DNA from 2 places in the Mesorhizobium sp. CA7 genome. Region 2 is predicted to be linked to the other one. Evidence: riboswitches for the same ligand, from Rfam matches in the RefSeq annotation. Region 2 holds a riboswitch; the other holds the start of a gene.
What was found. A riboswitch is a leader RNA that binds a small molecule or an ion and turns the genes downstream of it on or off. The one in region 2 is predicted to bind thiamine pyrophosphate.
Positions count from the first base shown of each region.

Region 1: linked by a shared signal. The riboswitch ahead of LB552_RS22380 (Ykof family thiamine-binding protein) and the one ahead of thiB (thiamine ABC transporter substrate binding subunit) in region 2 are both predicted to bind thiamine pyrophosphate.

Region 1 covers NZ_JAIUHH010000015.1:72,684-76,082, reverse strand. The annotation lists gene LB552_RS22395 (hypothetical protein) at 1-36, shown strand, start outside; gene LB552_RS22390 (dihydrofolate reductase family protein) at 61-252, shown strand; gene LB552_RS22385 (hypothetical protein) at 798-1,142, opposite strand; TPP riboswitch at 1,362-1,474, shown strand; gene LB552_RS22380 (Ykof family thiamine-binding protein) at 1,465-2,073, shown strand; gene LB552_RS22375 (ABC transporter permease) at 2,401-3,195, shown strand; gene LB552_RS22370 (ABC transporter ATP-binding protein) at 3,192-3,399, shown strand, end outside.
Region 2 covers NZ_JAIUHH010000009.1:149,684-153,082, forward strand. The annotation lists gene LB552_RS17965 (ABC-F family ATP-binding cassette domain-containing protein) at 1-832, opposite strand, end outside; gene LB552_RS17970 (thiamine diphosphokinase) at 834-1,478, opposite strand; TPP riboswitch at 1,614-1,719, shown strand; gene thiB (thiamine ABC transporter substrate binding subunit) at 1,765-2,775, shown strand; gene thiP (thiamine/thiamine pyrophosphate ABC transporter permease) at 3,020-3,399, shown strand, end outside.

The sequences.
Region 1 (3,399 bases), on a different contig from region 2:
GCGAAAGGTGACCTGCACGAGGAATCGCTAAATTGAAAAAGCCACCCGGCGGCGAAATTATTGCGGGGCGGCGCAGAGTTCGCTCAGGCGCTGTCGAAGGCAGGTCTGATTGATGAGTATGTCATCCTGACTCGGCCGATCGCCTATGGCGGTGGCAAACCGCTATTCAGCGGTTTGACGGACGCGCTAAACGTCCTCGTGACGGCCGCTTACGATAACGGCACCATGCTTCGCATCTACGCTCCCCGCTGAACCGTCACGACCTCTGAGCGAAGGCTTCGACCATGGCGGCCGGCTGACCGGCACGCTCGGCATCGCTGCCGCCAGCAGCCAGGCCGGCGGCATGCGGGTTGCAATTAAGCTATAAGAGGAGGCTATCGCGTCCCTTGTTTTCCGGCGTATCGCGCGACCGCGCAGAGGAAGGCAAGCGCTGCCATGTCGCAAGCTGCGCGTGACGGCGACGGACCTTTGGCGAAAAGGACCGCGTCGGCAACCGGGACCGTCAGGCCATGCTTGCGGGCGAATGAAGTGACTTCGTAGGGCTGATCGTCAGGCTGTATGCCGATGTCGATTTGTTGGTCCATCAAAACGAAATTCCTCCCTGGTATACGGCTTTACCCTCCTTCGCCTGCGCAGAATTAACGCCCGGCCGCTCGCCCGCGTCCACCAATTGGCGATTGTGTGAAACGATGCATTTTTCGAGGCCCAGAGCCAAGGGTTGCAGCGACATGATTGTTCTCGTCGCTGGCGGCCTTGGAGTTCCTTCCCTTCTCTAACGGAAGAGGTCAGAACGCTCCTCACCAGGCGTCGCTCGAGCGGGCAAACCTCACCCCCGCGGCGATCATCGCGCTTTCGCATTCGCTGATCAGCCTCAGGTTGCGCAAATACCGCGCCGCCGTCTCCGGCAGCCAGGCGGCACAGGCCTCAACATAGACGCGGCCGTGCACCAGCGCGCCGGTCGAAAGGCGCTCCTCCTTTTCGGCGATCACCTTCAGATATTGCCGGATGAAGCGGATGTCGTCGGCGATGTCCTGGCTGGCCATGCGCCAGGCACCGGCAAGGCGTTCGCGCTCGGCGAGCGGCAAAGGCGACAACAACGGGTGGGAGAGGTCGGCAAAAGCGGCATGGTTCGCGGTGTTCAAGCAAATCCCCTCAATGGAAGGGAAGTATCGTACTTTATGTACGAAAAGCAATCAAGCGGGATTCGTACAACATGAACGACAAAATAGTTAGATAAAGCAGTTATAACAAAACTACAAAAATCTTATAACCACCGGCATCTCCCATAGGGAGATGGGCGCCTGGCCCAACTGACACCGCAAAAAACCGCTTTCCCAGCACCGCAAACAGTGCTTTAACCCGGCCATCCACAGGGGTGCTCCGTACGGTCGGGGCTGAGATGGTGGCGGCAAGCCTCCGGACCCTAAAGCTGATCTGGATAATACCAGCGGAGCGAGGCGGGCCATGTTTTCCGGCGCACAGATTTCCCTTTATCCCATGGCCGACGATTTCGTCGGCGTGATCCTTGGCGCGCTTGGCGCGCTCGATCCTTACCGCGACAGGCTGAGGATCGAAACCGACGATATCTCGACGCTGCTGGTCGGGCCGCCCGAGGTGCTGTTCCCAGCCATGCGCGACCTGTTCGTGGCGGCCGCCAAAAGCGGCAGGCACTGTGTGCTGTCGGCCGCCGTCTCGCGCGGCTGCCCCGGCGAGCCGGATGACCCGATCTGCCGCTCCGAGGAGATCGGCGGCCCGGCGATCCCGCTCGACGAACGCAAGCGCGCCGCGCTGCGCGCCGTCGGGGCCACGCTTTCGACCAACCAGCCGGTGGCGGCGCAATTCTCGCTCTATGTGATGGGCACCGGCGACCACATGGACGAGATCTATGGCTGCATCGATTTCCTGAAACGGTCGGGCGTCTTCGAACGCTCCAAGCATTTTTGCACCAAGCTGCGCGGCGACGCCGGCGCGGTGTTCGCCACGCTGAACGAAGCCTTCTGCCGCTTCGGGCCGGGTGCCGGTCACGTGACGCTCGATATCACCATTTCGGCGAACAGCCCGACCGCGGCTTGAGCGCAAGCTCGATCTATCGAGGTAGATGTCGTGGCTGTTTGGCTTGATCCATCGCGTCGGGGAGATGCTCCCAGTCCCATCTCGCAGGAGAGAAGGGAACCTTCGGCGATCGGCGAAAGCCGAGGTGACGGCCAATCTCCCCCCTTGCGGGGGAGATGCCCGGCAGGGCAGAGGGGGGTGCTGTCCCGCCGGCCGCTCAACTGGTTGCGCGCGCGGCGTTCGCCAATTGCTTTCGCACAACTTTCGAAAGCTGGCGTTCCTTCGCGCCCCCCTCTGGCCTGCCGGCCATCTCCCCCTCAAGGGGGGAGATCAGCTGTAGCGTCCGCCATCGCCAAGATCTTCCCCGCTGCCCTCGCATTCGCTCTCCTTCTCGTCGCTTGGGATCTCTACGCCCGCCTTGGCGGCATCGCCCCTACCGTGCTCCCTGCACCCTCGCGCGTGCTGGCGCAGGCCTGGGAGAACCGGGCGGCGCTGGGCGACAACACGCTTCCCACCATCCGTGCCACGCTGGCGGGCTTTGCTTGCTCGCTCGTTGCCGCCTTCATCCTCTCGGCGCTGGTTGACTTCTTTGCCCCCTTGCGCCGCGCGCTGTTCCCGCTCCTGATCGCCAGCCAGACCTTGCCGCTGGTGGCGATCGCGCCGCTGGTGGTGCTTTGGTTCGGCTTCGGGCTGTTGCCGAAGATCCTGCTCGTGGCGCTGGTCACCTTCTTTCCGATGATGGTGGCATTGGTCGAGGGCTATGCCGCCACGGCCAAGGAAATCAGTCAGATGCTCGCCGCCATGGGAGCAGGGCGCCGGCGCATCTTCTGGCTCGCTCGGTTACCGTCGGCGCTGCCCTATTTCTTCGCCGGACTGCGCATCTCCATCACCTATGCCGTGGTCGGCGCCATCTTCGCCGAATATGCGGGCGCCGCCAAAGGGCTCGGCATCTATATGCTCAGCGCCAAGAACAATTTCCGCCCCGACCTGGTGCTCGCCGCCGTCGCGGTCAGCTCGGCGCTCACGCTCACGCTGTTCGGCCTCGCCGTGCTCGCCCAGCGTCTCGCCGTGCCCTGGGAAAATGCAAAGAGCGAAAGGGCGGGGCGCTATGGCGACAAGCCTTCCCGAGAGGGCCGGCCATGACCCGGCTCGAGCTCCGCAACATGCGAAAAAACTTCGGCGCGCTCGAGGTTCTGGCGGACATTTCGCTGCATGTCGAAGAAGGCGAGTTCGTCTCGATCCTCGGCCCCTCCGGCGCGGGCAAGTCGACACTGTTCCAGTTACTCACCGGCGCGATCCGGGGCGAGGGTGAGGTGCGCTTCGACGGCGCGCCGCTCGATGGCGCCC
Region 2 (3,399 bases):
ACTCGGCGGCGTCGCTGGCCACCATCGTCGCGGTGCCCTCTGCGCCGCGATGGCTGCGGAAGCGCTGGCGCATGGTTTGCAACTCGCCGAGGCGGCGCATGTTGCGCTTGCGCCTGGCGGTCACGCCATAGCGCAGCCAATGTTCCTCGCGCACGATCTGGCGGCCGAGCTTGTGCTGATCGCGCTCTTCCTCTTCCAGCACCTGGTCGCGCCATTCCTCGAAATGCGCAAAGCCCTTGTCCAGCCGCCGCGTCTGGCCGCGGTCCAGCCAGACAGTGGCGCGCGTGACGCGCTCGAGAAACCGGCGGTCATGCGAGATCAGGATCACCGCGGAGGAGGTGCGGGCGAGCTCTTCTTCCAGCCATTCAATCACCGAAAGGTCGAGATGGTTGGTCGGCTCGTCGAGGAGCAGAATGTCGGGTTCCGGTGCCATGACGCGGGCAAGGGCGGCGCGGCGCGCCTCGCCGCCGGACAGGTCGTTCGGCCGCTCCTCGCCGGTCAGGCCAAGATGGTCCATCAGATAGGTGGCGCGATGCGGATCGTCGGCCGGGCCAAGGCTCGCCTCGACATAGGCGCGCACGTCGGCGAAGCCGTCCATGTCCGGCATCTGCGGCAGATAGCGGACCGTGGCCGAAGGCTGGCGGAACACCTCGCCATCCTGCGGCTCGATCATCCCGGCGGCGATCTTGAGCAGCGTCGACTTGCCCGAGCCGTTGCGCCCGACCAGCGCGATCTTCTCGCCGGCGGATGCGCTGAGCGCCGCGCCGTCGAGCAGCGGGGTGCCGCCGAAAGTCAGTTTAATGTCGTCGAGGTTGAGGAGTGGCGGCGCCATGTCAACTTTCTGGAAGAGGATAGGGGTGGGCCAGAAGCAGGGCCCGGCCGCGCTCCAGCGCGATGCCAAGCTGCCCTTTGACCTCATTTGATATAGTGAGCGAGGAACCGAACGCCACCTCGACGCGGTCGAGAGGCCATTTGGCGCCGGTGACCGTCAGGCCGGACAGGTCGGAAAAGCCGAGCACCGAAAACAAGGTGCCGTCGTCATAGTCGAAGCTGGCCTTGCCGCGCAGGATGGGAGCGCCTTCCTGCGCGCCGCTGGTCAGCAGCACGGTCGTGCCAGCCTCGGCCAGCCGCACGGCCAGCGCCAGATGCAGGAAGGCATGGTCGGCGCGCTTGCCGCCGAAGGCGCCGGCCAGCACGAGGCTGGTGGCGCCACGCTGAAGCGCTTCCGCTATGGCGAGCTCGCCATCGGTCATGTCCTTCTCGGCCGGAAAGACTTTTCGCGGCACGGCGGCGAGATCATCCGGCAGGTTCGCCGGCACCGAGTCGAAATCGCCGACCCAAAGTTCGGGGACAAGTCCAAGCATGCGGGCATGGCCGATGCCGGCATCGGCGGCGATGACGCGCGAGCCAGCGATCTGGCGTTCGAGCCGGGGCGTGCGGATAAGCTCGCCGGCAAGCAGGATGGTGAATGTGCCCATGGCCGTCGCCCTTACCAGCCCGTCGGGCGAAACGGAAGCGGGATGCCGTGCGCTTCGGCTGCGAGGCTACCGGCGAACATTAGCTGCCCGGCAAACTTCCGCTTGCGCGCTGCTTCGGCGGGGCCTATCTGTCGAAACGCTCTAACGGGGTGCCGGACGTGATCCGGCTGAGAGGCGATCAAGCCAACCCGCTGAACCTGATCCGGTTTGTACCGGCGGAGGGATTAGACGTTTCGGACGATCCGGCGCCTCAATTCCTTGTCACTCGAACGAAGGAGGCGCCGATATGCGCGCAATACTGTCCCATCTCATTCTCGCAACCGGCTTAGTTTCGCTTCTGGCGGGCGTCGCGCCTGCCGCTGCGAAGGACAAGCTCACCGTCTATACCTATGAAAGCTTTACCGCCGATTGGGGTCCCGGCCCGGCGGTGAAGAAGGAATTCGAGGCCGAATGCGGCTGCGATCTCGAATTCGTCTCGGTGGCCGACGGCGTGGCGCTCCTCAACCGCGTCAAGCTCGAAGGCGCCGGCACCAAGGCCGACATCGTGCTCGGCCTCGACACCAATCTCACCGCCGACGCCAAGGCGAGCGGACTGTTCGTGCCGCATGGCGAAGTCTCCGCCATCGACGTGCCTGGAGGCTGGAGCGACGACACTTTCGTGCCTTTCGACTACGGCTATTTCGCCGTCGTCTATGACACGCAGAAGCTTAAAGTCCCGCCGAAGAGCCTGAAGGAACTGGTCGAAGGCGCCGGCACGGACAAGATCGTCATCCAGGATCCGCGCACCTCGACGCCGGGCCTCGGCCTGCTCTTGTGGGTGAAATCGGTCTATGGCGACAAGGCGCCGGAAGCCTGGGCCAAGCTGAAATCGAAAGTGCTGACGGTGACGCCGGGCTGGAGCGAGGCCTATGGCCTGTTCACCAAGGGCGAGGCGCCAATGGTGCTTTCCTACACCACCTCGCCGGCCTACCACATGGTGGCCGAGAACACCGAGCGCTACCAGGCCGCCTCGTTCGAGGAAGGCGAATACCTGCAGATCGAGGTTGCCGGCATCACCACGACGGGCGCGAAGAACCCGCTGGCGCAAAAGTTCATCGCCTTCATGACCGGACCGAAATTCCAGGATGTCATTCCGGAAACCAACTGGATGTTCCCGGCCGGCAAGACCGACAAGCCGCTCAACCCGGCCTTCGACAAACTGGTGAAGCCGACCAAGACCTTGCTGTTCAGCCCGCAGGAGGTCGCCGCCAACCGCAAGGCGTGGGTGGATGAGTGGCTGGCGGTGATGAGCAAGTAGGATCGCTATTCGCGCAAGATGATCGCTCTACGGCGCCCCCCTCTGTCCTGCCGGACATCTCCCCCACAGGGGGGGAAATTGGCCGTCATCGGCGGTTTCGCCAACTGGCGACGTTGCAGTGATGAGCGAGGGGCGGGCGCTGCTGATCTCCCCCCTTGTGGGGGAGATGTCCGGCAGGACAGAGGGGGGCGCGAAGGAACACGGCGTTTGCTGAATTCCACCAAGGTGCAACGTGCAAGCCGCCGTGCACCCTGACTCCCGCGTCACCGCCGGCGTCGTCGCGCTGGCGGCCATCGCCCTCCTCATCGGCGGTGCCTTCGCCGGCCTCGCCGTCGAAGGCGCGCACGATCTCTCCGGCGCTGCCGCCGCCTTCGACAATTATCTCCTGCGCGTCGCCCGCTTCACGCTGTGGCAGGCGGCTCTCTCGACGCTGCTGTCGGTCGCGCCGGCGCTGCTCGTGGCGCGCGCTTTGTCGAGGCATCCGGCCTTTCCAGGTCGCGGCCTGATCCTGCAATTGTTCACCCTGCCGCTGGCCTTACCGGCGATCGTCGCCGCGCTCGGCATTCTGGCGCTCTACGGTCGGGTCGGATATTTAGCCGGCGTCCTCGCCAGACTTGGCGGTGC